One region of the Micromonospora sp. NPDC049836 genome, then DNA from elsewhere that is predicted to be linked to it. Evidence: riboswitches for the same ligand, from Rfam matches in the RefSeq annotation. Region 1 holds a riboswitch; each other region holds the start of a gene.

Region 1 (7,259 bases):
CCAACTCGGCGGTGCTCGCCGAGCGGGTGGCCGCCGGGCGCTGCGCGGTGGTCGGCATGTCGTACCGGCTCGGCGCGGGCGAGGTGCGCACCGTGGCGGAGGTGCCGGCGGGTGCTCCCGGCCGGGCCGTGCCCGCGCCGGTCGGCGCCGCCGGTCCGGCGCCCACCGCCGTCGCCGGCTGACGCCCCCGAACAGACGAACGGGCCGTCCCGCGTGGTCGCGGGGACGGCCCGTTCGGCGCGTACGGACTCAGAGCAGCGACATGTGCACGTGGTCGGTGTGGTTGGACGGCCCGCTGTACGACTTCCAGCCCGTCGCCGGGAACCAGATCTGCCGGTTCCAGATGACGTAGTAGATGCCGAGCCGGTCGGCGTTGCGGATCAGGAACGCGGCCACGTTGTTGCCGTACATCCGCATGTCGTTGTTGTGCCAGGGGGAGAAGCCGCTCTTCTGCAGCGACCAGTCGCAGGCCCGGCCCTTGGGGTGCTCCCACGGCCCGCCGGGGCGGTAGCAGCCCACGAAGCGGTTGAAGCCGGCCTTCTTGACCTCCTTGTAGGCGTGCAGGGTGCGCGGGGTGATGCAGCCGGAGGTGGTCGGGTCGTTCTCGCTGCACGACTCGGACTTCCAGTCGCCGTCGGCGGTCCGGCCCGGGCCGATCGCGGCCACCCGGGAGGTGGCCGAGACCAGGCCGCCGGTGAAGCCGAGCCCGCCGACCAGCTTCAGCGCCTTCTCCGCCGCGGCCTTCTCCCGGGCCATCGCGTTGGTCAGCTTCTGCTGCTCGCGCACCTCGGCGTCGAGCGCGAGCTTGGCCTGCTCGGCCCGGGTCTTGGCGGTGTTGATCGCGGCGAGCTTCTGCGCGTTGACCAGGTTCAGCTCGTCCAGGCCGGCGGCGCGCTGCACGAACGAGTCCGGCGACCGGCTCTCCAGCAGCATCGCCATGGCACCGATCCGGCCGGTCCGGTAGGACTGCGCGGCGATGGCGCTGACCTGGGGCCGCAGCGCCTCCAGCTCGTCCTGCGCCGCCTTCACCTCGCCGGCCAGCTGGCGCTGGCGTTGCTGCGACTTCGCCAGCTTGGTCTTCGCCTGGACGTACTGCCGGTTCGCCGACTCGATCGCCTCGGTGATGAGCGGCGGGTCGTCGTCCTCCTCGTGCCCCGAGGGGGTGGGGGTGGCGGGCGCGGCCAGGGCCGGGGTGGGGCCGGCGACGATGGCGAGCGCGGCGAGCACGGTCACCAGCGGTGTGATCCAGCGGCGCAGGGGTGCCGTCACAGTCTTCCCTTCCGTCGGCCGCCGACCGGGTTAGCTGACGGGTTCGGGACGGAAGCGGCCCCTACCGCTGACGCGGACTCACCCCATGTACCTGGTTCCCCGGCTCGCCCGCGGGCGATTGGGCGGCGGTACCGCAGGCGCCGGTTCGCGCCTTCAGCGGTGACCGGCAGCGAGGTTACCTGAGAGTCCGGGCGGGGATCTACGTCCGGAAGCCGACCAGAAGCCCTATTTCGTCGTGGCCCTGCGTGACCAGCGTCGCGTTTGACATCCGTCGTCACGCTACGGAGTGTCGTCATGCCGGAAGGTGTTCCACCGCGCCGTCCGGGGCGCGCATGGCACCGCAGCGGGGACGGGCGTCAGGCGAGGCCGGCACGGCGGCGGCGGTACTCCTCCTCGTCGATCTCGCCCCGGGCGTACCGCTCGTCGAGGATGCGCCGGGCCGCCGCGGAGGCGCGCGCGGCACCCGCCGGATCGGTGAGCCGGAACCCCAGCCACACCAGCGCGCCGAGCACCACCAGCCCCAGCAGGGACCAGATCCACATCAAGCCCATCATCGGGCCGTTCCACATCATCTGGCCGCCCTCCCGTCTGTACCGAGGGTCGGCCGGTCCGGCGAGGTGACGCCGGCTCCGGTCGCCACCTCGACGGTACGGCGGGCCGGGGCCCCGGCGGGCGGGCCAGGAGGCCCGGGATCGGGGCCGGAAGTCCCGACTCAGCCCCGCTTCATCAGCCGGCCGACGGCGGCCATCATCTCGGTCGCCATCTCGTCGGCGCGCCCCTCGGCGGCGCCCTCGTGCATGCAGTGCCGGGCGTGGCCGTCGAGCAGGCCGAGGCCGACCTTGTCCAGGGCGGCCTGGATCGCCGAGATCTGGGTCAGCACGTCGATGCAGTAGCGGTCGTCCTCGACCATCTTCTCGATGCCGCGGACCTGGCCCTCGATGCGGCGGAGCCGCGCGAGCAGCTGATCCTTGCTGGCGGTGTAGCCCCGGGTCGGGGTCGTCGGTGCGGTCATGACGTCGAGGATAGCGTACCCCTCGGGGGTATGGTACGGTCCGGTCGTGGGCATACCCACACCGGGTATCGGTAACGGCCCGGACGCGCCGGTCCATCCCTCTCCTACCCCTGGGGGGTATAGGATGGGGGTGCGGGAAGGAGTTTCGACATGGTCACCACCACGTACCAGGTGCAGGGCATGACCTGCGGGCACTGCGTCAACTCGGTCAGCACCGAGGTGAGCGCGATCCCGGGCGTCACCGACGTCCAGGTCGACCTGGCCACCGGCCGGGTCACCGTCAGCAGCGAGAGCCCACTGGACCCGGACGCCGTCCGCGCCGCCGTGGACGAGGCCGGTTACGACCTCGTCCCGGCGTGACGGCCGGCGGACCCCGAGAAACCGAGGTACCCCGATGAACACGGCGACGAAGCTGAGCGGCTTCGCCCTCGGCCTCGCGGCGGTGTTCGGCGCGGCGTACGGGGTCGGTCACCTGACCGGCCCCGTCGCGCCCGCCGCCGAGACCCGCCACGACGCCACCGACCCCGCGCACGACCCCACCGCGGCCGACCACGGTGACGGCCACGCCGACCCGTCCACCGACCACCTGCCCGGCGGGCTGCTCGTCGCCGACCGCGGCTACACGCTGCAACCGGTGAACGCCCCCACCGGCGAGTTCGCCTTCCGGATCACCGGCCCGGACGGCCGGCCGGTCACCCGCTACGACGTCGCGCACGACAAGCGGATGCACCTGATCGTCGCCCGCCGCGACCTCTCCGGCTTCCGGCACGTGCACCCCGAACTGACCGGCGACGGCACCTGGCGGGTCGCCTCGCCGCTCGCCGGGCCCGGCGTCTGGCGGGCGTTCGCGGACTTCACCCCGACCGGCGGCGAGCCGCTGACGCTCGGCGTCGACGTGACCGTCCCCGGCCCGCTGGTGGAGCACCCGCTGCCCGCCCCCGCGACCAGCAGCACCGTCGACGGCTACACCGTCACGCTGGCCGGCACGCCACAGCCCGGCCAGGCCGGCCGGCTCACCCTGACCGTGACCCGGGACGGCCGCCCGGTCACCGACCTCCAGCCCTACCTCGGGGCGTACGGGCACCTGGTCGCGCTGCGCCAGGGCGACCTGGCGTACCTGCACGTGCACCCGGAGGGCGCGCCCGGCGACGGGCAGACCCCGGCCGGACCGGCGGTGAGCTTCACCACCGAGCTGCCCTCGATCGGCACGTACCGTCTCTACCTGGACTTCCGGCACGACGACGCGGTGCACACCGCCGAGTTCACGGTGGTGGCCGGTGACGTCCCGCCGCCGGCTGCGCCGGCCACCCCGACCACACCCACCCCGGACGCCGGACACGGCGCCCCCGGGCACGGACACAGCTGACAGGAGGTGCCGCGATGACCTCGACCGCGAAGTCGCTGCCGGTCGCGCCGAACCGGATCGAGCTGGCGATCGGCGGGATGACCTGCGCCTCCTGCGCCGCCCGGATCGAGAAGAAGCTCAACCGGATGGACGGCGTCGAGGCGACCGTCAACTACGCCACCGAGAAGGCCACCGTTCGGTACGCCGACCAGATCACCCCGGCGGACCTGATCGCCACCGTGGAGAAGACCGGCTACACGGCCGTCGTACCGCCGCCGCCCGCGCAGGCCGCCGCCGAGGCGGCCGCGCCGGTGGACGAGCTGCGCGGGCTGCGTACCCGGCTGTGGGTGTCGGCCGTGCTGACCGTGCCGGTGATCGTGCTCGCCATGGTCCCGGCCTGGCAGTTCGACTACTGGCAGTGGCTGTCGCTGACCCTGGCCGCCCCGGTCGTGGTCTACGGCGGGCTGCCGTTCCACCGGGCCGCCGCGATCAACCTCCGGCACGGCGCCGCGACCATGGACACCCTGGTCTCGCTCGGCACGCTGGCCGCGTTCGGCTGGTCGCTCTGGGCGCTCTTCCTCGGCGACGCCGGGATGCCCGGGATGGTGCACCCGTTCGAATTCGACATCAGCCGCGGCGGCGGGGCCGGCAACATCTACCTGGAGGCGGCGGCCGGCGTGACCGTCTTCCTCCTCGCCGGCCGCTACTTCGAGGCCCGCTCGAAGCGGACCGCCGGCGCGGCCCTGCGCGCCCTGCTGGAACTGGGCGTCAAGGACGTCGCGGTGCTGCGCGGCGACCGGGAGACCCGGATCCCGGTGGACCAGCTCGCCGTCGGGGACCGGTTCGTGGTCCGCCCCGGCGAGAAGGTCGCCACCGACGGCGTGGTCGAGGACGGCACCTCCGCCGTCGACGCCAGCATGCTCACCGGCGAGTCGGTGCCGGTGGAGGTCGGGCCGGGCGCCGCCGTCGTGGGCGCCACCGTCAACGCCGGGGGCCGGCTGGTGGTCCGGGCCACCCGGGTCGGCGCGGACACCCAGCTTGCCCAGATGGCCCGGCTCGTCGAGCAGGCGCAGACCGGCAAGGCGGCCGTGCAGCGGCTCGCCGACCGGATCTCCGGGGTGTTCGTGCCGATCGTGATCGCCCTGGCGGTGGGCACCCTCGGCTGGTGGCTCGGCACCGGCGGAGGGGCGACCGCCGCGTTCACCGCCGCGGTGGCCGTGCTGATCATCGCCTGCCCGTGTGCCCTCGGCCTGGCCACCCCGACCGCGCTGCTGGTCGGCACCGGACGCGGCGCCCAGCTCGGCATCCTGATCAAGGGGCCGGAGGTGCTGGAGTCGACCCGCCGGGTGGACACCGTCGTGCTGGACAAGACCGGCACCGTCACCACCGGCCGGATGACCCTGGTCGACGTGCTGCCGGCGACCGGCCAGGACGCCGACGAACTGCTCCGGCTGGCCGGGGCGCTGGAGGCCGCCTCCGAGCACCCCATCGCCCGGGCCGTCGCCGACGGCGCCGCCGAGCGGGGCGCCCTGCCGGCGGTCGGCGGCTTCGCCAACGCGGAAGGGCTCGGCGTCACCGGGACCGTCGAGGGCCGGGAGGTGGTGGTCGGGCGGCTGCGGCTGCTGCGCGAGCGCGGACTCGACGTACCCGAGGAGATCGCGCGGGCGGCGACCGATGCGGCGGCCGCCGGGCGGACGGCGGTCCTGGCCGGCTGGGACGGCCGGGCCCGCGGCGTGCTCGCGGTGGCCGACGCGGTCAAGCCGACCAGCCGCGCGGCGGTCGGCCGGCTGCGCGAGCTCGGGCTGACCCCGGTGCTGCTCACCGGCGACAACGCCACCGTGGCGCAGGCGGTGGCCGCCGAGGTCGGCATCGACCAGGTGATCGCCGAGGTGCTGCCCGCCGACAAGGTCGACGCGGTGCGCCGGCTCCAGGCGCAGGGTCGGACGGTGGCCATGGTCGGTGACGGCGTCAACGACGCGGCCGCGCTCGCCCAGGCCGACCTCGGACTGGCCATGGGCACCGGCACCGATGTGGCGATCGAGGCGTCCGATCTGACCCTGGTCCGGGGCGACCTGATGGCGGCGGTGGACGCCATCCGGCTCTCCCGGCGCACGCTGGCCATCATCAAGGGCAACCTGTTCTGGGCCTTCGCCTACAACCTGGCCGCCCTGCCGCTGGCCGCCGCCGGCCTGCTCAACCCGATGATCGCCGGCGCCGCGATGGCCTTCTCGTCGGTCTTCGTGGTGGCCAACAGCCTCCGGCTGCGCGGCTTCCGACCGGTCGGCTGAGCCGGGGTCCGTTCACCCTCGGTGAGCGGCCGTGGTTGAGCCGACCGGCGACGGGGTACCTCCATCTCGTCAGGACGTAATGCTGAGTGGAGGTTCCGATGGGTTACGACGACAAGATCGGCAACGCGACCGAGAACACCGCCGGCAAGGTGAAGGAGGGCGTCGGCCGGGCGACCGACAACGAGCGCCTCGAGGCCGAGGGCCGCAACGACCAGTCCAAGGCCGACCTCAAGCAGGCCGGTGAGAAGATCAAGGACGCCTTCAAGAGCTGACCAACGCCACTACCGCGACGCCGGGCCGGCACCTCGCCGGCCCGGCGCGCTGCGCGCGGACCGCCTGTCCGGCGCCCGCGCCGCCCGCTTGGCACACTCGGTGCCACGCCGCCCGATCCGTCCGGGGCCCGGGTGGCGGCACCGCGAGGATGCCCCGGTCCGACCACCGACCGTGACCGACGACCGTACGGGGAGAAGGATGTCCGCCACCACCGCCCTGCGCGCCGCCGCCCTGGTGACCCTGACCGCCCTCGCCGGGGCCTGCCAGACCGACGGAAGCCCGGATGCCGCGGCCCCGGCGGGCGGCCCGACCGCCGCGCCGACCACCGTCGAGCCCGCCCCGACCACCGCCACGCCGTCCCCGCCGACCGCGGCGAACACCGTCGGGGTCTGCGCCGAGGTGGACAAGCTCATCATCGCCAAGAGCCGGGAGATCGCCGCCGACGCCGCGGCGGCGACCCGCAAGCAGCTCACCCCAGAGCAGATCAACGCCCAGGTCAAGACCGACCTCGCCGACCTGGCCGACGACGTACGCGAGCAGGCCGCCAGGGCCGCCGACCCGGAGATCAGGACGCTGGTCGGCCGGACCGCGCAGCAACTCGACGCCGGGGCCAGGTCGGCCAGCCCGGTGAAGTGGCTCAGCTCGACGTTCGTGGCGATCCCGCCCCGGCTGGCCCGGGACTGCCGGGCCTGACCCGGTACAACACGTGGGTGACGGCCGGTGCGGGGACCACCCGCACCGGCTCCAGCGTGACGCCGTCGAGCGGCCCCGCGAAGAGCGGAGTGCCACCGCCGAGGACGATCGGCACCAGGTGCAGCCAGACCGAGTCGAGCAGCCCGGCGGCGAGGTACTGCCGGAGCGTGCTTCCCCCGCCGGCCACCCCGACGTCGCGGTCACCGGCCGCCGCCCGGGCCGCCGCGAGGGCCGCCTCGACGCCACCGGTGACGAAGTGGAACTCCGTCCCACCCCGCATCACCAGCGACTCGCGCGGATGATGGGTCAGCACGAAGACCGGCACCCGGAACGGCGGATCATCCCCCCACCAACCGGTCCACCCCGGGTCCCACGCGCC
Region 2 (7,259 bases), on a different contig from region 1:
TCGCCGGCGTGCTCGCCGTGCGCGACAAGTACAACGCGCAGAAGCAGAAGCTGGATCAGCTGATCGCCACCGAGAAGAAGCAGCAGGCCGACCTGTCCGCGAAGCGGAAGCAGATCGACGCCGAGATCAAGCGGCTGACGAAGATGCTGCCGGTGACCTCGATCCGGCCGGCGGGCTGCCCGAAGATCGACGGGGTGGTCAGCAGCGCCGCGCGTACCGCGATCAAGACCGCCTGCGCCCAGGTCGGTGACCCGTACGTCTGGGGTGCCACCGGCCCGAACTCGTTCGACTGCTCCGGTCTCACCCAGTACGCGTACAAGGCGGCGGGCATCTCGCTCACCCACTTCACCGGCGCGCAGTGGAACGAGGGCCGCCACGTGTCCCGCTCCGACGCCAGGCCCGGTGACCTGGTCTTCTTCGGCAGCGACCTGCACCACGTCGGGCTCTATCTCGGCAACGGGGTGATGGTGCACGCCCCACGGACCGGCAAACCGGTCCAGGTGTCGAGCATCAGCACGATGCCGATCGCCGGCTTCGTCCGGGTGTCCTGACCCGAGTTTCTCCGGCTACGCGAAGGCCCCCGGTCCAGGCGGACCGGGGGCCTTCGTTCGTATCGGCGGGGGTTACTTCGGCGCGCCGACCGCGCCCGGCAGGATCAGCACGTCGTCGAGGTTGACGAACATGATCCGGTGGCCGAACTGGACCTGCACGTACCTGTTCTCGCCCCGGACGACCGTCCAGTCACCCGGCGCGGAGCCGTCGAAGGTGACGGCCCGGTAGTACTCGCCCGGCAGCACGCCGCCGACCGCGTACCGCTGGCCCGCCGCGAAGGTGTACTGCAGCGGCGCGATGGTCTGGTACGGCACGCCGGCCGGGTACGCCGCCTTCTCCGGGTAGGCCCGCCCGTAGACCGGGATGGTGGCCTTGCCCGGCTTCGGGGTCACCACGAAGCCGTTCGCCCACTTGGCGGTCGGTGCGGAGGCCGGGTTCCAGAACCAGGCCTTCTGGCCGAGGTACCAGACCGCCGTCCAGTCGCCCTGGATGCCGGCGAGGGCGTACGTCTGACCGGCGGACGCGCGGGCGCCGTGGTCAGAGATGTACATGGTGTCCGGGGTGCCGTTCGGGCGCAGCCCGAGGTCGTTCACCAGCGGCGCGTCCGGGCTGGGCGCGGTGCGCAGGATGACCGAGGACGAGCCGCGCAGCGGGCAGGGCACGGCCGGCGGGGTCGGCTTCGGCACCCCGGGCGGCTGCTGGTTGCAACCGGTGAACGCCGGCTGGTTGGTGGCGTAGTCCGGGTCGATGGTGACCAGGCCGGTGTGCGGCGTGCCGGTGCCCCGGAACGGCGCCTTCATCAGGTCGAAGTAGTGCGACCAGTCCCAGTACGGACCCGGGTCCCAGTGCATCCCGGCGACGTTGCCGGGCAGGATGCCGGGCACGTTGTCGTGGCCGATGATGTGCTGCCGGTCCAGCGGGATCTGGAAGCGCAGGGCCAGGTGGCGGACCAGCTTGGCCGAGGCCCGGTACATCGCCTCGGTGTACCAGGTGCCGTGACCGGCGAAGCCCTCGTGCTCGATGCCGATGGACTTGGCGTTGACGTACCAGTTGCCGGCGTGCCAGCCGACGTTCTTGGCCTTGATGTGCTGGGCCACGTAGCCGTCCACCGAGCGCAGCGTGTAGTGCCAGCCGAGGTAGGTCGGGTCCTGCACCAGCTTCACGCTCGGGCCGAAGTAGCCCTCGGTGTCGTGGATGACGATGTACTCGATCTTCTGCTGGGCCGGCCGGTTGGCGAGGTCGTAGTTGCCGTAGTCGCCGGCGCCCGGGCCGTACTGCTCGTAGGGGGCCGGGATCCACTCGCAGGCGAGCCGGACCGGGCACTCCAGCCCGTCCGGCCGCTCGGCGCGGCGCAGCCCCAGCTTGTGCAGGCCGGACTCGTCAGGTGTCAGCGCGGTGGCGGCGAGGGTCACCCGCTGGCCGTCGTCGGTGGTCCGGCTGGCGCCCTGGCCGAGTTGGTCGTAGACCTCGTCGGCGAAGGCCGCCGCGGCGTCCTCGGTGTCCGCGCCGGAGTAGCGGGCCACCGCGCCGTACCAGGCCGCCGGGTCGCTGCCGGCGCCGACCGGCCCACCCAGTGCCTTCTGGTACGAGGCCAGCAGCGCCGCCCCGCCCCGGATGTTGGCGGCGGCGTCGGTGCGCAGCGTCTCCTCGGCGAGGCCGGTGAGCGCCGCGGCGGTGTCGAGCGTCTGCAGGGACGCCCGGGGCAGCACGTCGCCGGTGGGCGCGGCGGCGGTGGCCGGGTCGAGGGTGAGCGGGCGGGAGTCGTCGCCGCGCGGGTCCTCGTCGGAGTCCACGTGCGCGCTGGACGGGGTGGAGGCGACCTGCTCGGCGTCGGTCAGGTGCATCGGCCCGTAGCCGCCGCTGGTGCTGGGCTGGCCCGGGTGGGTGTCCCAGCGGGACTCCAGATATGAGACGCCGAGCAGGACGCTCTGCGGCACGCCGTACGCGTCGGCCGCGGCGGCGTACTGCTGCTGCCGGTCGCTGGTGTCGGTGTCGGCCGGCGCGGCGGAGACCGGGCCGGTGGTGGCGAGGGCGGTGGCTGCCGCGACGGCCGCGGCCAGCAGTATCCGTCTGCCCGACGGTGGGGGTGAGAGGTGCATCGAACCTCCAGACAGGGATGGGGGTCACTGCGTCCTCACCCTCACTCCGGACCCGGTCCGTGGTCAATACCTTTCCCTCAGGTAATCCACACTGAAAAAATTCTTCGGGTGACCGGCCAATCACGTACGGAGTGTCACGGCGTCTCGGGTTGCGGATCGATAACGGCGATCTCTACTCTGGTCAATCGTCGGCCGCGAGTCTCATCGCCCAACCCGGACGGTGACGGTCGGACACCGCCGAGTCGCCTCCGGGCGAGCCGGGGAACCAGGTAACCGGGGTGAATCCGCAGCCACGCTGCGGTAGGGCGGCTCCCTTCCCGCCCGAACCCGTCAGCTAACCCGGTAGGCGGTCGGACAGAAGGAGTACGGAGCCCGGTGGCACACCATGCCCCGCGGCCACCGTCGATCCGGTCGGACGACCGGTCGACGGCTGCGCCGCGTTCACGCTGGTCCCGCTGCACCACCGCCCTCGCCGCCCTGGCCGGCACCGCCGTCATCCTGACCGGCGGCGCCACGGCGGCCCATGCCGACCCCTCGGTCGCCGAGATCGAAGCCCAGATCGACCGGGACTGGAACAAGCTCGAACCGATCATCGAACAGGTCAACGCCACCCGCGAGGACCTCACCGCCAAGCGCGCGCAGGCCGCCGCGCTGGCCAAGCAGATCGCCCCGTTGCAGGCCCAGGTCGACCGCGCCCTCGGGCAGGTCGGTGGGCTGGCCGCCAACGCGTACAAGGGCAACTCCATCTCCACCGTGAACGCGCTGCTGGGCAGCCGCTCGCCGGGTGAGGTGGTCGACAGCCTGGAAATGCTCGACCGCTTCGCGCACCGTCAGCAGCAGCAGGTGCAGGCCGTCGCCGACCTGCGCGACCAGTTGGCCGCCAAGAAGCGGCCGCTGGACGAGATGATCACCAAGCTGGCCCGCACCGAGGCCCAGCTCGCCGCGAAGAAGAAGCAGATCGACGCCGAGATCGTCCGGCTGCAGAAGCTGCGGCTGAAGGTCTACGGCAACGGCGGCGGCGGCCCGCTGCGCCCGGCGCCCTGCCCCGCCGGCTACCCGGGCGGCCCCGCCGGGGTGGCGGTCAAGTTCGCCTGCGCCCAGATCGGCAAGATCTATGTCTGGGGTACCGCCGGCCCGGACCACTACGACTGCTCCGGCCTCACCATGGCGGCCTGGGCCAAGGCCGGCGTCTCGCTGCCGCACAACGCCCGCCAGCAGCACGACGTCACCGCCCGGGTGAGCCGCAGCCAGCTGCGCCCCGGCGACCTGGTCTTCTACTACAGCGACCTGCACCACGTCGGGATGTACGTGGGCAACGGCTGGGTGGTGCACGCCTCCCAGTCCGGCAAGCCCATCACGATGAAACGGGTCGACGACGGCCAGATCAACAGCTACGGCCGCCCCGGCTGACGGGTACGGCGGGGCCCCTCCTGCGGGGGTCCCGCCGCACCGGCGCGGGGTGCGGTCAGCGGGTCGGCCAGACCCGCCAGTTCTGCCAGGACCGGCTCGGGGTCGGCCCGCGCTGCCCCTGGTAGCGCGACCCGTACACCGCCGAGCCGTACGGGTGCTCGGCCGGCGAGGAGAGCCGGAAGATGCAGAGCTGGCCGATCTTCATGCCGGGCCAGAGGGTGATCGGCAGGTTCGCCACGTTGGAGAGTTCCAGCGTGACGTGCCCGGAGAAGCCCGGGTCGATGAAGCCCGCCGTCGAGTGGGTGAGCAGCCCGAGCCGGCCCAGGCTCGACTTGCCCTCCAGCCGGCCGGCGAGCTGGTCGCCGAGCGAGATGACCTCGAGCGTCGAGGCGAGCACGAACTCGCCCGGATGCAGCACGAACGGCTCGCCCTCGGGCACCTCCACCATCGACGTCAGGTCGTCCTGCTGGATCGACGGGTCGATGTGCGTGTAGAGGTGGTTGTTGAACACCCGGAAGAGCCGGTCCAGGCGTACGTCGATGCTGGATGGTTGCACCAGCGTGGGCTCGAACGGCTCCAACGCCAGCGTGCCTGCCTTGATCTCGGAGACCAGATCCCGGTCGGAGAGCAGCATCGGAACACCTTAGCGACCCGTACGGGTGACCTGCGTGTCGGACTACATCTTCGTACACCTGTTCGATAGAATGTCCGCATGGCTTCCTGGTCCGAATTCGCCGCCGACGAGCCCCGCCTCGCCGACGAGATCCGCCTTCTCCTGCAGCAGTACGGGCCGGGTTTCGGCTACCTCGCCACCGTCCGCGCCGACGGTGGGCCCCGGGTCCACCCGGTCTCGCCGGTGATCACCGACGACGGGCTCTACTGCTTCGTCATCGACTCGCCCAAGCGCCGCGACCTCGAACGCGACGGCCGCTACGCGCTGCACTCCTTCCCGCCGGAGGAGAGCGACGACGAGGCGTACGTGGCCGGCCGGGCCCGCGTGGTGGACGACCCGGCGACCGTGGCCCGGCTGGCCGCCCTCGGCCGGGCCGCCCCGCAGGTCGACTGGCGGCTCTTCGAGTTCAGCGTCGACGTGGCGATGCTGACCCGGCGCGACCAGGCGAGCCCGCCGAGCGCCGGCCGGCCGCAGGTGCGGGTCTGGCTCGACCCGACGGCCGCGCGCCCCGCCCGCCGTACCGTGCTGGCGGCCGACGGTCGGCGCGGCCGGCACGGCTTCGACACCCGCCGCTCGGCCGCCTGACCCCCGACACGCCGGTGCCGGCCCCGTCCGAGGACGGAGCCGGCACCGGCGTGTGGTGTGGGAGTGGTCAGGCCGCGCGGTACGCGTTCCACGCGGTCAGCATCCGGCTCGCCTGACCAGCGGTGAACTGGTACATGCACGAGTCGTAGGTGTAGTCCATGAAGTTGGTGATCGGGTCCTGGCCGGTGGCGGTGCAGGTGTCCCGGCCGGTCGGGCACTCGAAGGCCGGCGAGGCCTCGGCCGGGGTGTCGGAGACGCTGTCACCCGAGCCCGAGCAGCCGCCCTGGAAGGTGTGGTAGAGGTTCAGCCAGTGGCCCACCTCGTGGGTGCCGGTGTCGCCCTGGTTGTAGTTGGTGGCGGTGCCGCCCGGCAGCGACTCGCTCAGCGCGACCACGCCGTCCATGCTGTTCAGCTTCCGCTGCGGGAAGGTGGCCCAGCCGAGCAGGTCGTCGCTCAGCTCGCCCAGGTAGAGGTTGAGCGTGTTCTTGCCGCCCTCGCGCAGCGAGGTCTTCATCTGCCGCTCCGCCGAGGAGCCCTCGACGATCGGGTACCAGGCGGCGTTGGTGACGTGGTGCACCTTGGTGAGCTGGAAGCTGAAGGCGGTCGCGGCGCCGCCGGTGCCGCCGCTGTACGCCGTGTTCAGTACCGAGATCTGCTGGGTCACCATCGAGTCCGGGATGTTGCCACCGGCCCGGGTGCTGTCCCGCTGGATGACGTGCACGACGACCGGGATGGTCACGGTGGCCAGCGGGGTGGCCGCGGCGCCGGCCCGGAAGTTGGCCCGCTCGCGCAGCGCGGCGGCGAGGTCGGCCTCGCGGTCACGGACCTGCTTGGCGGTCAGCTCGTTCGGGTCCAGTTTGGCGTGCCCACCCTTGGCGACGCGGGCGTTCGAGTGCGAGTCGGCCGGCTCGGCGCAGGAGCCGGACGGGGCGGCCGAGAAGGCCGAGGCTGCGGGGACGACGCCGACCGCGGCGGTGCTGAGCAGCAGCGCGAGGGTCGTCGACGCGACGCCGGCGGTACGCCGGGTCAGCAGGTTGGGGCGAAGGCCCATGAGCCCACCTCTTTCTGGCGGCATGACAGGGGGTATGTCACGCCGTGTCGGAGAACGTGGAGGAGACGTTACAACCGATCGACGGATTTGAGAATGACCATATGTTGCCGTGGGGCAACTTCTTGCGGCCCGGACCTGGCCGGGCGTTGCGGGACGATGTCGGGACGGTTGCCGGACCGGCGTGCCGCCGCCACGGGGGTACCTGGGTGCACGGGGGAGGTGACCTCAGGTACAGTGGTGCCGCCTGCGGGTGTAGTTCAATGGCAGAACATCAGCTTCCCAAGCTGACAGTGCGGGTTCGATTCCCGTCACCCGCTCCAGCACGAAGGCCCTGATCAGGACGCGAGTCCCGGCCAGGGCCTTCGGGTTTCCGAGGTCAACGATCCCGTGGCCTGCCGTTATGGCCCGGCCGGTTGTTCCGGCGGCTCCTCCTGGCTGTCGTGGTCGGTGCCCGTCGTGGACTGTTGGTCATCCTGTCTGCCACCCATGCCGTCCGGGTTCCTGGTCCAGAAGCGGATGATCCAACTGTCCATTGTCTTCCCCTTGGTCTTCGCTCTCTTCTTGGTCTTCTTCCGGTCGACGCGCACCGCCTCGTGCAGCGCCTGGGCGATGCCCCGGTCGGCATCCGCCGTGGCGTGCTGGTAGATCGACGCGGCTTGCGGCGAGTCGTACCCCATTCGGGCCATATCGAGGTCGGGTTTACGAGATTGCACTCGGGCCGGTCGTGCCCGTCACCCGCCACCCGGTACCGGGTCGGTTCTGCACCACGTAGGTCAGCCAGGTGGCGCCGAGGCAGGCGACAAAGCCGCTGATCGGGACCTGCGCCTGCTGGCCGTCGCCGGTCACCGTGCCCAGCGTGATCAGGATGCCGCCGTCCTTGACCTGTGCG
Region 3 (7,259 bases), on a different contig from region 1:
GAGGATCCCGCCGCCCCGGGCCGCCCTGTCGAGTACGCCGGGCGGCGCGACCCGGGCTGAGCCGTCCGGCCCGCCTCCGGGGCCGGGTGGCGTGCCGGACCGTGGTCCCGGGTCCACCCTGGCCGGTGGGCTGATCGTGGGCGGGCGACACGCCCGCGGCCCGTGCGACCTGGCCGGATCGACGGTAGCGTGGAGCCGTGCCGGCGATCGCGCTCACCTGTCCCGTGTGGTGGGTGACGCGCTGGACCGCCCGCATGCTGGCCACCCTGGCCGTGGTCGTGGCGTGTGCGCTGGGCGCGGCCACCCTCCCCGTCGGTGCGGCCGCGACCGCCCGGGCGGCCACCGACACCGGCGTCGTCGACGCCCCGGCCGGTCCCGCCGGCCCGGCCGAGGACTCCGACCGGATCGGCTCGCCCGCCCGGCTCGGGCAGCTCGGGGCCGGCCCGGTTCTCCGGCCCGCGCCCGCCGACCTCGCCCTGATCCGCCCGGCTGCCGCCGGCGGCACGTCCGCCGCCCTGGTCCCGGCCCGCCCGGCTGCCGCCGGCGGTACGTCCGCCACTCTCGCCCTGGCCCGCCCGGGTGCCGCCAGCGGCACGCCCGCCGACGGCGCTGCCGTCGCCGACCTGCCGACCGGTGGTCCGGCGGCCGCGCCGGCCGGGCGGGCGGTGCCCCGGCCGGCCGAGCGGCAGCTGGCTCCGGCCGGGCCGGCCCCGGCGACCGTCGGCCCCCGCGCCCCGCCCGCCGGCTGACCGCTGTGCGGGCCGTCGGCCCGCGCCCGCCGTACCCCTGCGAACCTCGCCCCGCACCCGCCCGACGGCCGGCCGGTGGCGCCCTCCGGTGGCGCCCGCCCCGTCGGCGGTGCGGCCCTCTCCACCACGACCCGTCCGTGAGGTGCCGACCATGGAGCAGACCGTCCTCTACCACTTCCTGACCGAGGTCCCGGAGGCCGCCGCCATCTGGACCGCCCTGCTCGTGCTCGCGCTCGGGGTGCTCGCCGCGCTGGTGGCCCGCCCCGAGCGGGACGGCCCGGACGAGCCGGTCCCCGACCCGGCCGCCGAGGCGGCGACCCGCCTCGCCGACCTGCGCCGGTACGCCGACGAGGTGGCGGTGGCCGCCGGCGGGGCGGCCCGGACCAGCCGCCGGCGGCGCGCCCGGTGGCTGGCCGCCCACGACGAGGCCGACCGGGCCTGGCGGGCGTACGACGAGGCCGAGGCGGCCGCCCGGCGGCTCGCCGGCGCCGCGGTGCTGGCCGAGCCCTGCACGCCCCGCACGCCGGCCGAGTACGCGGCCCGGGAGCGCTGGCTGCACCGCGCCGCGATGGCGGCGCACTGGCGGGGTGACCTGAGCGCCCGGCAGCTCGCCGACGCGCTGGCCGGCCGCAACGGCTGGGATCCGCGCCGGCACCCGGCCGAGCAGGAGATCGTCCTGGCCCGGGTGGTCCGCGACGGCCGGCTGGCCCGCTGGCGGGCGGCCGGCGAGCGGGAGCGGCAGGCGTGGCGGGACGCCGAGCTGGCCGCCGACGCGGCGCGGGCCCTGGCCGGGGAGGCGTACGCGGCCGCCGAGGCGTTGCGGCCCGCCCCGGTACGCTCCGCCGCGCGCGGGACGCCGAGTCCGGCCGTGGTGCCGGCCGCCGCCGGCCGGGCCGCCCGCTGGCGCCCGGCGCGGGTGGGCTGAATGCGCGGGTGGGTTGAATGCGCGGGTGGGCCGAATTGTTACCGGATTTTGGTGAGGCCGGTCACCGCGGCGCGGAATCGGTCATCGGGCCCAGTGCACGCGTTCGGTCGCCGTGAATGCGGGCCGGCCGGCACCGGATGTCCGGTTGCCGCCCGTCGGTTCCGGCCGGGCCTCTCGTCCCATTGAGTGACGTCAGTGCCGACCTGTTCCGCTCAGCGTCATGATGTTCGACGTTTACGCAGGTGGGGGCGCTTGGCATGCGGCGTACCTGTCGGTAATGTCGGCGCGTCCGGTGCGGTTTTCGATCGCGAGTGGCGACGCCGTGCCGACCCGCCTAATCGTGCTCGCACGAACCGGGGACCCAAAGGCAACACCGGGGTGAATCCGCGCGCCACGGCCGCGGTAGGGCGTACTTCCCGCCCGAATCCGTCAGCTAACCCGGTAGGCGGCCACGGAAGGAGTTCCATCCTCGTGCCCATCACCCCCCGATCCTCCCCGCGCCTCCACGGCGTCGCGGTGCCGCCGCTCGCCTGACCCGCGAGACAGTCCGGCCCGCCCCCCGAAGCCCGGCTCACCGGGCGTCCCCCGTCCCGCGGCATCCCGCCCCGCAACGCGCGTGAGTTCCTCCGCGCGTCGGGCCGGCGTGTGCCGCTCCGGTCCCGTGGAGGAAACAGTGAAGCACCATGTGAAGCGTCAGCTGCGCAGGCTGGCGACCGAACGCCCGTACCAGATCATCGCCGGCTCGGCCGCCGCGCTGGTGCTGGCCGGCGGCACCGCCGCCGTCGCCACCACCGAAGACGCCCCGGCCCGCCAGGAGCACCGCGCCGCGGTCGCCGAACTCGAGTCCCGGCTCGGTGACGTCGCCACCCGCGGCGAGGCCCGGGTCGCCATCCCGTCCCCGTCCACCTCGCCGAGCACGTCGCCGTCGCCCTCGGCCCGGGCGAAGACCGCGGCCTCGGCCGACCCGGACCTCACCACCCGCGCGGCGAAGCCGAAGCCCCCGTCGACCAAGGTCCTGAAGTACCGCTACCAGGCGCAGAACACGTACTGGAACTGCGGCCCGGCCGCGGTGCGCAACGCGCTCAGCGCGAGCGGCGTCGAGACCACCCAGGAGGCCATGGCCGGTCCGCTGGGCACCACCGAGGGCGGCACCAACTCCGCCGAGGACACCACCCGCGGCTTGAACCAGATGGTCAAGGGCAACCCGTACCGGACCCACATGTTCGGCGGCTCGGCGAGCCCCGCCGAGATGGACCAGCTCCAGGCGGACGTGGTCAAGGCCGTCACCGCCGGCCGGGGTGTGGTGGTCAACGTGGCCGGCGACGCCGTCGACACCGACGGCGGCTGGCACTCGTTCCCCGGCGGCCACTACATCGCGGTGATCGGCTACCGGAACGACGGCCGGACCGTGCGGATCGCCGACTCGGCGAACCCGGCGCTGCCCGAGTACTGGCTGAGCACCATCGACCTGGCGAACTGGGCGGCCAGCCGGGGCTACTCCGCCTGACCGCTCCCGTGCCCGACGGCGGGCCCCGGCGCTTCGCCGGGGCCCGCCGCCGTTGCGCCGGCCACGCCGGGCCCGGGCGCCGGCCTCTCGCGCGTCGCGTCGGTCCGGTGGCACACTGCGCGCTATGGGCGACGCGACGGGTACCCGCCACCTGCTGTTGCTGCACGGCATGGGCGCCACCGGGGCGGTCTGGCTGCCCTGGGCGCCGCTGCTGGAGGGCCGCTGGGCGGGTCGCTGGCTCGCCCCCGACCTGGCCGGGCACGGCTGGTCCCCGCCGCTGCCGGCGTACTCCTTCGGCGCCCTCGCCCAGCGGCTGATGGAAGGGCTGGGTCCGGTCGCCGAGCGGCTCGGCCCCCGGGACCGGCTGGTCGTGCTGGGCCACTCGCTGGGCGGGGTGGTGGCGCTGGCCCTCGCCGCCCGGGCCCGCCGGCTGCCGGTGGACGCCGTGGTCGGGCTGGGCATCAAGGCGGTCTGGTCCCCGGCCGAGCTGGACAAGGCCCGCGAGCTGGCCGAACGGCCGGTGACCTGGTTCAGCAGCCGGGACGAGGCGGCCCGCCGCTACCTGCGGGTGGCCGGCCTGACCGGGCTCTTCGCCCCGGACCACCCGGTCGTCGACGCCGGGCTGCGGCAGGACGACGGCCGCTGGCGGCTGGCCATGGATCCGGCCGCCTTCGCGGTGGGGGAGCCCCGACTGCCGGCGCTGCTCGCGGCGACCGACGTGCCGGTCCTGCTGGCCCGCGGCGAGCGGGACCCGATGGTCTCCGACGCCCAGCTCAAGGAGTTGGGCGTGCCGGTGGCCACCCTGCCCGGGCTCGGTCACAACGCGCACGTCGAGGACCCGGAAGCGGTGCTCGCCCTGCTCGACCCGTACCGCTGAGACGCGGGCGGGCCGGTCAGCCCGCCGGGTGCGGCGCGCCGTCCGGGGCCACCGGGTCGGCGGCGCGCGGCGCGGGCGGCTGCCAGCGGTGGTCGAGCTCCCGGCGGGCCGCCTCGAGGAACGCCTCGGCGTACGACTCGGCGGGGAAGTCCCCCAGGTAGCGGCTCCGGGTCGCCCAGCGGGCCGCCGCCTTCGGGTCGGTCTCCAGCAGGTCGGTGAGCACCTCGTCCACGTTGGACATGTCCCGGCGCAGCACGTAGCCCGACCCGGCCAGCGGGAACCGCTCGACGAACCGGTCCCCGTCCGCGCCCATGTCGGTGACCGCGTACGGCTTGCCCGAGTAGAGCCAGTCGGAGATGACCCCGGAGACGTCCGAGATCAGCACGTCGGCGCGGTTCACGCACTCGGTGAGGCTCAGCTCCCGGCTCGCGGCGGCGCCCCACCGGTGCGCCCGGCCGGTCTTCGCCCGGTCGGCGGCGAGCAGTTCGGTGAGCCGGGCCAGCTGTCGCGCCGAGGCCGGGTCCTGGTTGGTGTACGGGTGGGCGCGCAGGATCACCGTGGCGCCCCGGTCCAGCAGCCGGCGGAGCACCGTCTCGGCCACCGGCAGCGAGCAGTAGTTGGCGTCGGCGTGGTGCCCGGTCCAGGTGGGGGTGTAGAGCACCGTCGGGTCGGCCGGCACCGGCTCCCGGCGTACCTCGATGGCCTCGACCTGGGGGCGGCCCACCACGACGAACTTCTCGGCGGGGATCTCCACGCCGGCCCGGGCGTACCGGTCGATCGCGGCCTGGCCGGCCACGAAGATCTTGTCGAAGATCGCCGAGACCGGGTTGGCGCTGGGCGCCTTGTCGCTGTCGCCGTGGTGCAGCTGCACGTGGGTGAGCTGGTGGAACCGGATGCAGTGGCTGTTCTTCGCGCCGTGGTTGACGTAGAAGGCCACCCGCAGGCTCGGCACCAGCGCCTCGTCCAGGGTCTTGTGGCTGGGGCAGTAGACCACCGGCGCCCGGGTGGCCGCGGCGACGGTCCGCAGGAACTCCGGCTCCCGCACCACCACCAGGAACGGCCGGCCGATCCGCTCCAGGTACGGCAGCCACATGGTGACCTGGTACTCGGAGCCGGGCGGGGCGGAGAAGTGCAGCAGGAACTCGGGCTGGTGCCGGCGCAGCGCCCGGCCCACCGGGCCACCCCCGGCCGGCGGGCGGAACCGGCGCCGGGCCAGGTCCAGCCCGACCGCGCCGCAGCCCACCGCGACCAGCAGCGCGGCCACCAGCGCCAGCCAGGCCGGCAGCGCCAGGGCGGCGGCCAGCGCCACCGCCGCGAGCAGCCCGAGCAGCGCGTCGCCGAGCCGGGCGGCGACCAGCGGGGTCCACGACCGGACCGGCAGGTTGGCCGCCCGGATCTCCAGCGCGCCGGCGTCCCGCAGCGGCCCCACCAGCAGCACCAGGCCGAGCAGGGCCAGGGCGGTCAGCGCCAGCGCCGGGTCGAAGCCGCTGTCCAGGCGGCGGGCGTAGCCGACCAGGATCCCGGCGGCGACCAGCGCCGACTCGGCGACGGCGTCGGCGTTCGGCCGGACCCGCCGCTCCACGGCGGCGGCGAGCAGCGCGGCCGCCGCGACCGCCAGGCCCCAACCGGTCGCGCCGGTGAGCGCCACGACTACGAAGGCCAGCACCGCCAGCCCGGTGGTCAGCACCCGGGCGAGCAGCTTCCGGACCAGGTCACCACGCATGTCGATCGTCCCGTCCGCTCGTCGGCTCAGGCCTGCGGGCCGGCCGGCAGCCGCTGCGACAGCGCCAGGTCGGCGGCGTCGGACCGGTGCGGGCCGGGCTGGGTGGGCACCGCCGCGACCTGCTCGCCGGGCGCCCGGCGTACGTCGATCACCTGGCCGGTCAGGTCGGAGAGCAGCACGTCCAGCGAGGCCTGGGCGACCGCCTCGGCGGAGAGCAGGGTGTGCTCGGGCTCCTCGCCGAAGGCGCGGGTGCGCATCGGCGTCGCGGTGCGCTCCGGGTTGACGCAGTTGACCCGGACGCCGAACTCGGCCCACTCGTCGGCGAGCGCCTGGGTCAGGTTGACCAGCGCCGCCTTGGTGGCCGAGTAGAGCGCGTACCGGGCCCGCCCCCGGGTGTACGAGCTGGAGGTGTAGAGCAGCAGCTGACCCTTGGTCTGCTGGAGGTGGGGCAGGGCCTGCCGGGCGATGGTGACCGGCCCGACGAAGTTGACCTGGAGGAGCCGGTCCATGGTCTCCTCGTCCATCTCGGCGAGCGCGCCCCGCTCCAGGATGCCGGCGGTGACCACCACGTGGTCGATCCGGCCGGTCGCCTCGAAGGCGGTACGCAGCGCGGCGGCCACGTCCTCGGCCCGCTCCACGTGGGTGCCGGTGGTGGTGCGGCTGAACGGGAAGACCTGGGCGCCGTAACGGCGGGCCAGCTCGGTCAGCTCGTGGCCGATGCCGTAGCTGCCGCCGAAGACCACGACGGTCCGGCCGGCCAGCTCCTCGGTGTAGCTGCGGTGGTCGCTGACCCGGGGCGCCTGCGCGGCGGCGAGCTGAAAGAGCTTGTCCGCCAGGTGCACGTCGACCGGGTGGGTGACCTTGATGTTCTCGTCCGACCCGTCGATCACCTTGATCGGCGTGCCGGGCAGGTAGCGCAGCACCACCCCGCAGTCGTCGGTGGCGGCGAAGTCGGGATCGCCCTCGGCCCGCCGGTACGCCTCCCGGATGGTGCCGGAGCGGAACGCCTGCGGGGTCTGGCCGCGGCGCAGGGTCGCCCGGACCGGGATGTCGACGATGCAGTCGTCCTCGTCGACCTGGATGATCGTGTCGGCGGACGGGATGGCCACGTCGACCGCGGCGTAGGTCCAGAGGGCGTTCACGCACTCCCGGACGATCCGGGCGCTGACCAGGGGCCGGACCGCGTCGTGGAAGAGCACGTTGACGTCGCCCTCGCCGAGCGCGTCGAGCGCGATCCGGGTGGTGTCGTTGCGGGTCTCGCCACCCTCGATGATCCTGCTGACCTTGCGGAAGCCGGCGCCCGCGACGATCCGCTCCGCGTCGGGCACGTGCCCGGCGGCCATCAGCACGATGATCTCGTCGATCTCCGGCGCGGCCTCGAAGACGGCCAGCGTGTGCTCGATGATCGGCTTGCCGGCGATCTTCAGCAGCTGCTTCGGGATACCCAGCCCGAGCCGGGCGCCGGTCCCGCCGGCCAG
Region 4 (7,259 bases), on a different contig from region 1:
CCGGGCTTGGCCAGCGCCGTGCGGGCGAGCCGGCTCATCTCCTTGACCAGGGCCAGCGCGTGCCGGCCGTTGGCCGGGTCGTTGACCAGCGCCCAGGCGGGGAAGCCGACGGCCCGGCGCAGCGCGACGCCGACCGGGGCCGGTGCGCCGGCCCGGGTGAAGCCGAGGAACTCCAGCGACAGGTCCTCGGCCTCGCCGAGCGCGGCCCCGGTGAGCCGGACCACCGTGCGGCCGCTGAGCGCGGGGTGGGCGTACCGACGGGCGGTGACCACGTCGCTGCCCGCGTCGGCGGGTGCGCCGGGCAGGATCGCGCCCGCCTCCAGCAGTGCCTGGGTCACGCCGACTCCTCGTCCTCGGCGATGACCCGACCGGCGTGCAGCGCCGCGGCCATCCGCATCCCTTCCGACCAGGCGACCGGTCCGACATCGTCGGGTCGCACCGGCCCGCCGGCCGGGTCGGTGAAGCCGAGCGGCCCGGTCTCGGTCTCCCACGCCGGGTCGCCCTCGCCGATCCACACCGAGGCGACCACCGGTACGCCGTCCTCCCAGATCTTGACCGTGGCGGTGCCGCCCTGGACCCGGTAGCCGGCGGCGGTGGCCCGGGCCTGCAGGTGCCGCAGCTCCCGGTAGTGGGCGGCGGCGTACCGGGTCAGCTCCCGGCGGCGGGCGTCGGCGTCGTCGGGGCGGGTCCACACCTCGCGGAAGAGTTGCCGGGTGCCCTGCTTCACGCCGAGGTCGGTGGCGAACTCGCGCAGGTCGGTCAGGTCGGGCAGGCGGACCGGGTGGGGCAGCACGATCTGGGTGCTGGTGAGCCGTCCGGTCTCGCCGTCGAGGTCGACGACGCCCAGTCCCTTGTCGACGTCGGCGTCGCGCAGCAGGCCGGCCCGGTCGGTGTCCCACCGCCCGGCGTCGTCGACGGGCATCACGACGAGGTCGCGCAGCGGGGCGCGCCAGGCCTCGTCGGCCCACACCTCGACGATCAGCGCGGTGGGCACCGGCAGCGAGCGGACCAGCCACTGCTCGACCTGCTCCCGGCAGGCGGTCTCGTGGCGGACCAGCCACTCGTGCAGCTGCCGCAGCTCGAGGTACGCCTCGGTCTCCCGGACAGCCTTGGGCACGCTGCGCAGCACCCTGCCCTGGCGGTTGCGGGCGACGACGCGTCCCGCGTCGAGGCGCACCTCGTGGTCGGCACCGGCGGCCAGCCAGCCCATGTTGATCTCCTCCCCGCCGTTGCGGTGAGCGGGATTGTGCCATCGGGCACCGACACGCCGGCCCCGGCGGGCCTGCCCCGTGCCGGCCCGGCTTCCGGGTGGCCGGATCGCGGTGGCGGCACCGCCGCCGGGGGCGGGCCGGGCACGATTCGCGACCAGACGTCGGTCGATGCGCGCGGCCCGGGGAAATCTTCGCCATCCGCCGACACCGGCAATAACCGCGAATCCTTCATGTTTCCGGAAGATGTCACGGACATCCGCCCTGGCCAGGGGCTATTGAAGATCATGGCTTCCTCGATCGGCGGTATCGGCGCGGCCACGCGGCGGAGTCGGTTGCCCGGGTCACCCATTGATCCGGGCCCGGGGGCGTGTGATTGTGCACCCAACGAGCCGCCGACCACGGCGGCCCGGACGGTCGGTCTGTCGAACCGGACCCCACGCCGGCAGGCCCGGAGACCGACCGCCACCCGCCTCGCAGCACGCGCCGCACGCCCCTACCGGGCTCCGTTCGGCGCGCCTAGGAACAGGAGCACACCCCCTTGAAGCTCTCACCTCGCCTCGTCGCGCTCTCCGGCGCGGCCGCGGCCGGTCTGGTTGCCGCTGGCACCGCCGTCGCCGTGCAGGCCGCCCCGCCGAGTCCCGCCCCCGACGCCGCCCAGGCCCGCGCGACCGCCGCCCGGTCGGCCAGCGCCCTGGTCGCCAACCGCCCCGCCTACCTGCACGCCAGCGCCGACGAGGCCTTCGTGCAGCGCCCGGTCATCACCTCCGCGGGCACCCAGTACGTCCCCTACGAGCGCACCTACAAGGGACTCCCGGTCACCGGCGGCGACTTCGTGCTGGCCACCGACGCGGCCGGCAACCTCAAGTACGCCTCGGTGGCCCAGCAGCAGGCCATCGGCGACCTCGCCACCACGCCGAAGCTGACCGCCGCCGCCGCCGAGAAGACCGCCCGCGCCCAGCTCAAGACGGTCAGCTCCGTCGAGGGCAGCACGCTGGTCGTCTACACCCTCGGCGCGCAGCCGGCGCTGGCCTGGGAGACCACCGTGCGCGGCACCAGCGCGGACGGGCCGAGCCGGCTCACCGTGGACGTCGACGCCCGTACCGGCAAGGTGCTGCGGACCCAGGAACACGTCATGGCGGGCAGCGGCACCGGCGCGTGGAACGGGCCGGTCACCCTGACCACCACCCTGTCCGGCAGCACCTACTCGCTGAAGGACCCGAGCCACACCAGCCTGGTCTGCCAGGACGCCGCCAACAACACCACGTTCAGCGGCTCGGACGACGTGTGGGGCAACGGCACCGCGTCCAACAAGGAGACCGGCTGCGTCGACGCGTTCTTCGGCGCGCAGACCGAGGGCAAGATGCTCTCCGCGTGGCTCGGCCGCAACGGCGCCGACGGCAACGGCGGCTACTGGCCGATCCGGGTCGGCCTGAACGACCAGAACGCCTACTACGACGGCACCCAGGTCCAGATCGGCAAGAACACCGCCGGCGGCTGGATCGGCTCGCTGGACGTGGTCGCGCACGAGATCGGCCACGGCATCGACGACCACACCCCGGGCGGCATCTCCGGCGGCGGCACCCAGGAGTTCGTCGCCGACACGTTCGGCGCGGCCACCGAGTGGTACGCCAACGAGCCGGCCAGCTACGACGCGCCGGACTTCCTGGTCGGCGAGAAGGTCAACCTGGTGGGCAGCGGCCCGATCCGCAACATGTACAACCCGTCGGCGCTCGGCGACCCGAACTGCTACTCCAGCAGCATCCCGAGCACCGAGGTGCACGCCGCGGCCGGCCCGGGCAACCACTGGTTCTACCTGCTCGCCAACGGCAGCAACCCGACCAACGGCCAGCCGACCAGCTCCACCTGCAACGGCAGCACGGTCACCGGCCTCGGGATCCAGACCGCCATCAAGATCATGTACAACGCGATGCTGCTGAAGACCTCGTCGTCGTCGTACCTGAAGTACCGGGTCTGGACGCTGCAGGCGGCGAAGAACCTCTACCCGAGCAGCTGCACCCAGTTCAACGCCGTGAAGGCGGCCTGGACCGCGGTCAGCGTGCCGGCGCAGTCCGGTGAGCCGACCTGCTCCAGCGGCACCCCCACGCCGACGCCGAGCACCACCACCCCGGCGCCGGGCGGCTGCTCCGGCCAGAAGCTGGTCAACCCCGGCTTCGAGTCCGGCAACGTGAACTGGTCGGCGAGCTCCGGGGTCATCACCACCGACTCCGGGCAGGCCGCGCACAGCGGCTCGTACAAGGCCTGGCTGGACGGCTACGGCTCGTCGCACACCGACACGCTGTCGCAGTCGGTGACGATCCCGGCGGGTTGCCGGGCGACGCTGACCTTCTGGCTGCACATCGACAGCGCGGAGTCCACCACGAGCACCGCGTACGACAAGCTGACCGTGAAGGCCGGTAGCACCACCCTGGCCACCTACTCCAACCTCAACAAGGCGACCGGTTACGTCCAGCGCTCCTTCGACGTCTCGTCGCTGGCCGGCACCACCGCCACCATCTCGTTCACCGGCGTGGAGGACAGCTCCCTGCAGACCTCCTTCGTCGTGGACGACACGGCGCTCAACCTGAGCTGACCGACACCTGTCAGCGGCCGGTCGTCGTCCTCCCGACGGCCGGCCGCTGCGTCACGTCGGGGATCAGGCCGGGCGGCGGGTGCGCGTCTGCCGACCCGGGTCGCGGTTGAGCCGGGCCGCCGCGCCCTCCATCGCCCGGCCGAACAGCTCCATCCGCCGCGCCGAGCGCTCGGGCGGGTCGCCGAGCCGCGCGGCGAGGGCGTCCACGTCGGCCTGGGCGGAGGCGGCGACCCGGGCGTCGAGCCCGGCGAGCGCGGCGTTGACCGCGGCCACGACGTGCCGGCAGACGGTCTCCCACCCCTCGTCGGCCAGCGCCGGATCGACCGTCACCGACTCCAACCGGCCACCCTGGACGGCCACCGCCCGGACCCGGCCGCCGGCCGCGGCGCCCTCCGCGCGCAGCAGTTCCGCCGGGTCGCCGTCGGCGTGCTCGACGGCCCGCGAGCGCATCGCGGACAGCGTCTGCTGGGTCCGGGTGAGCAACTCGTCCAGGCTCGCGGCCGCGGAGAACGGGTCGTTGGTCATAACCGCGCTTTCTTCACGTCTTTCCGGAGCACCGTGACGATAGCAACCAGCACCGACACCACGGCGGCACGCACCGCCGCGAGCCGTACGCCGGCACCCGATCAGCCCGGACCCGGCCGGCACCGGCGTGTCGCGCCGGCCGCCGGGGAGCCGAACGCCCGGCCGGAGACCCGGCCGGGCGTTCGTGGGGGGAGCGGTGGGCCGATCCGGTGGCCCGGCGGCCGCCGGCCGGGTCAGCGCAGGCGCAGCCGCTGGCCCGGGAAGATCAGGCCGGGGTCGGTGCCGACCACGTCCCGGTTGCGGGCGTAGAGGGCGTGCCACCCGCCGGCGACGTCCTTCGCCTCGGCGATCTCGGAGAGGGTGTCGCCGGGGCGCACCAGGTAGCCGCCGGTGGCGCCGGTGCTCGGCGCGGTGCGCCGGTGGCTGCGGGTGGCCGGCTGGTCCCCACGCGCGGACTTCTTGCCGGTGGCCTTCTTCGGCGACCGGGTCGAGCCCGAGTCCTTGGCGGCGTAGTGCTTCGTCGAGCCGCCCTTCTTGCCGCAGACCGGCCAGGCGCCGATGCCCTGCCCGCGGAGCACCTTCTCGGCGACGGCGATCTGCTCGCCGCGGCTGGCCAGGTCGGCGCGACTGGCGTACTTCTGCCCGCCGTAGCCGTTCCAGGTGCCCCGGGAGAACTGGAGCCCGCCGTAGTAGCCGTTGCCGGTGTTGATGTGCCAGTTGCCGCCGGACTCGCACTGTGCGATGGCGTCCCAGTTCACGCTGGACGCGCTGGCCGGCGCGGCGGGCCCGAGCAGGGCCGCGGCGCCGGTGGCCGCGCCGGCGACGAGCGCGCCGACGGCGATCCGGCGGGCGCCGGCGCGACGATGACGGGCGAGATGTTCAGTTGCCATGGTTTCCTCCACGCCGACGAGGTGAGCTGTCGGGTTCGGGCCGAGGAGCCCGGCCGCCGGTGGGCGGCTTCACCCCGAGGTGTCGAGCACCGAGGAACGTGTGGGTCCCCCGCTCCCGCCTGAGGTCCAGGTACCACCGGGCCGGCGGCGGGATTAGGCGTTGCCGGCCCGTGGTGTCCGCGATCGCGAACGGATACGACGTTAGGAATGGTTTCGGACGATCGCCCACTTCTTGTGAAGTTCTTCACCCGGCCGAGCGACGGGCGGACGCCCCGGGTTGCGGGCGGGGCCGACGTGCCCTACAACGCGACGCCATCACCCACAGTGACCGTCCACGTCGGCCCGCGCGCGTCCCGTCAGTACGTCAGGCCGAATCCCTGCGGGAAGAGCGGGACCTGCCCGTCGCCGGCGTTGATCGGCTGCTGGCTGACCGAGTTCATCCAGGTCATCGGCAGTTTCCCGGTCGGTGCGTACCCGCCGAAGAGGACATCGGCAACGCCGGCGCCCTCGGTGCCGGGCAGCCACGCGGCCAGCAGCGTGTCCCACCTGGGCAGTTCGGCGGCGATGTCCAGCGGCCGGCCGGAGACCAGCACCACGATCACCGGCACGCCGGCGTTGCGCAGCGTGGCGATGGTGCGCAGGTCGTCGCGGTCCAGGCTCATGCCGCTGGTCCGGTCGCCCTGCCCCTCGGCGTACGGCGTCTCCCCGACCACCGCGATCGCGGCCCGGTAGGTGCGGTCGATGCCGGTGCCCCGCTGGTTGTAGGTGACCGTCGTGGTCGGACCCACGGCGGAGCGGATGCCCTGCAGGATGCTGGTGCCGGGGGTGACCGGGCCCGACGAGCCCTGCCAGGAGATGGTCCAGCCACCGCTGGCGTTGCCGATGTTGTCGGCGCTCTTGCCGGCCACGAAGATCTTGTTGTTGTCCCGGGCCAGCGGCAGCACGCCACCGGCGTTCTTCAGCAGCACCTGGGACTGGCGTACCGCCTGCCGGGCCAGTGCCCGGTGCGTCGCGCTGCCCACGGTCGGGGTCCAGCTCCGGTCGGTGTACGGCCGCTCGAAGAGCCCCAGCTCGAACTTCTTGGTGAGGATGCGCCGGTTGGCGTCGTCGATCCGGCTCATCGGCACGTGCCCGTTCTGCACCTCGGCGCGCAGCGTGCTCAGGAACGTCTTCCAGGCCGTGGGCACCATCACCATGTCGATGCCCGCGTTGATCGCGGCGCTGACCTCGGCCGCGGTGAATCCGGCGGCGCCGTCGATCTGGTCGATGCCGTTCCAGTCCGAGACGACGAAGCCGGAGAAGCCGAGCTCTCCCTTGAGGACGGTGCTGATCAGGTACTGGTTGCCGTGCAGCTTCACCCCGTTCCAGCTGCTGTAGGAGATCATCACCGAGCCCACGCCGCGCTGCACGGCGGCCTGGAACGGCGGCAGGTGGATGGCCCGCAGGTCGGCCTCGCTGAGCACGGTGTCACCCTGGTCGTCGCCGCCGGTGGTGCCGCCGTCGCCGACGTAGTGCTTGGCGGTGGCGAGCACCGAGGTCGGCCCGCCGAGGTTGACGCCCTGCAGGCCGGTGACCAGTGTGGACAGGCTCGACGGCAGGTCCGGGGTCTCGCCGAACGACTCGTACGTGCGGCCCCACCGATCGTTGCGGGCGACGCAGAGGCAGGGGGCGAAGTCCCAGTCCACCCCGGTGCCGGCGATCTCCTCGGCGACGGCCTGGCCGATCTGCTGCACCAGGGCGGGGTCGCGGGTGGCCCCGAGCCCGATGTTGTGCGGGAAGATGGTCGCGCCGTACACGTTGTTGTGGCCGTGCACGGCGTCCACCCCGTAGATCATCGGGATGCCCAGCGGCGTGGCGAGCGCGCCCCGCTGGAAGCCGTCGTACATGTCGGCCCACGCCGTGGCGGTGTTCGGGGTGGGCGCCGAGCCGCCGCCGGAGAGGATCGAGCCGAGTCGGTAGGTGGTGAGGTCGGCGGCGGTGACCGAGCCGCGTTCGGCCTGGGTCATCTGGCCGATCTTCTCGTCGAGCGTCATCCGGGACAGC

Evidence for each region. A riboswitch is a leader RNA that binds a small molecule or an ion and turns the genes downstream of it on or off. The one in region 1 is predicted to bind cyclic di-AMP.
Region 2: it holds a riboswitch for cyclic di-AMP, as region 1 does, so the genes downstream of both, ACIBPB_RS25215 (NlpC/P60 family protein) here and ACIBPB_RS03055 (hypothetical protein) in region 1, are expected to answer to the same signal.
Region 3: it holds a riboswitch for cyclic di-AMP, as region 1 does, so the genes downstream of both, ACIBPB_RS17865 (C39 family peptidase) here and ACIBPB_RS03055 (hypothetical protein) in region 1, are expected to answer to the same signal.
Region 4: it holds a riboswitch for cyclic di-AMP, as region 1 does, so the genes downstream of both, ACIBPB_RS29780 (transglycosylase family protein) here and ACIBPB_RS03055 (hypothetical protein) in region 1, are expected to answer to the same signal.

The regions. Positions count from the first base shown of each region.
Region 1 is NZ_JBITLH010000001.1:636,765-644,023, reverse strand. Features, by position in the region: gene ACIBPB_RS03060 (carbonic anhydrase) at 1-182, shown strand, start outside; gene ACIBPB_RS03055 (hypothetical protein) at 250-1,269, opposite strand; cyclic di-AMP (ydaO/yuaA leader) riboswitch at 1,273-1,404, opposite strand; gene ACIBPB_RS03050 (SHOCT domain-containing protein) at 1,626-1,811, opposite strand; gene ACIBPB_RS03045 (metal-sensitive transcriptional regulator) at 1,982-2,281, opposite strand; gene ACIBPB_RS03040 (heavy-metal-associated domain-containing protein) at 2,432-2,641, shown strand; gene ACIBPB_RS03035 (hypothetical protein) at 2,676-3,647, shown strand; gene ACIBPB_RS03030 (heavy metal translocating P-type ATPase) at 3,662-5,914, shown strand; gene ACIBPB_RS03025 (CsbD family protein) at 6,013-6,186, shown strand; gene ACIBPB_RS03020 (hypothetical protein) at 6,386-6,880, shown strand; gene ACIBPB_RS03015 (dihydrofolate reductase family protein) at 6,825-7,259, opposite strand, start outside.
Region 2 is NZ_JBITLH010000010.1:158,333-165,591, reverse strand. Features, by position in the region: gene ACIBPB_RS25225 (NlpC/P60 family protein) at 1-551, shown strand, start outside; gene ACIBPB_RS25220 (N-acetylmuramoyl-L-alanine amidase) at 624-2,651, opposite strand; cyclic di-AMP (ydaO/yuaA leader) riboswitch at 2,877-3,014, shown strand; gene ACIBPB_RS25215 (NlpC/P60 family protein) at 3,027-4,061, shown strand; gene dcd (dCTP deaminase) at 4,117-4,695, opposite strand; gene ACIBPB_RS25205 (pyridoxamine 5'-phosphate oxidase family protein) at 4,774-5,319, shown strand; gene ACIBPB_RS25200 (zinc metalloprotease) at 5,387-6,370, opposite strand; tRNA gene ACIBPB_RS25195 (tRNA-Gly) at 6,617-6,690, shown strand; gene ACIBPB_RS25190 (hypothetical protein) at 6,769-7,047, opposite strand; gene ACIBPB_RS25185 (hypothetical protein) at 7,070-7,259, opposite strand, start outside.
Region 3 is NZ_JBITLH010000006.1:94,080-101,338, forward strand. Features, by position in the region: gene ACIBPB_RS17850 (acyltransferase family protein) at 1-60, shown strand, start outside; gene ACIBPB_RS17855 (hypothetical protein) at 198-749, shown strand; gene ACIBPB_RS17860 (hypothetical protein) at 901-1,674, shown strand; cyclic di-AMP (ydaO/yuaA leader) riboswitch at 1,996-2,137, shown strand; gene ACIBPB_RS17865 (C39 family peptidase) at 2,336-3,181, shown strand; gene ACIBPB_RS17870 (alpha/beta fold hydrolase) at 3,306-4,058, shown strand; gene ACIBPB_RS17875 (CDP-glycerol glycerophosphotransferase family protein) at 4,075-5,781, opposite strand; gene ACIBPB_RS17880 (SDR family NAD(P)-dependent oxidoreductase) at 5,808-7,259, opposite strand, start outside.
Region 4 is NZ_JBITLH010000016.1:49,859-57,117, forward strand. Features, by position in the region: gene ACIBPB_RS29760 (hypothetical protein) at 1-338, opposite strand, end outside; gene ACIBPB_RS29765 (DUF4132 domain-containing protein) at 335-1,210, opposite strand; gene ACIBPB_RS29770 (M4 family metallopeptidase) at 1,750-3,801, shown strand; gene ACIBPB_RS29775 (YbaB/EbfC family nucleoid-associated protein) at 3,865-4,326, opposite strand; gene ACIBPB_RS29780 (transglycosylase family protein) at 4,560-5,216, opposite strand; cyclic di-AMP (ydaO/yuaA leader) riboswitch at 5,213-5,386, opposite strand; gene ACIBPB_RS29785 (glycoside hydrolase family 3 protein) at 5,573-7,259, opposite strand, start outside.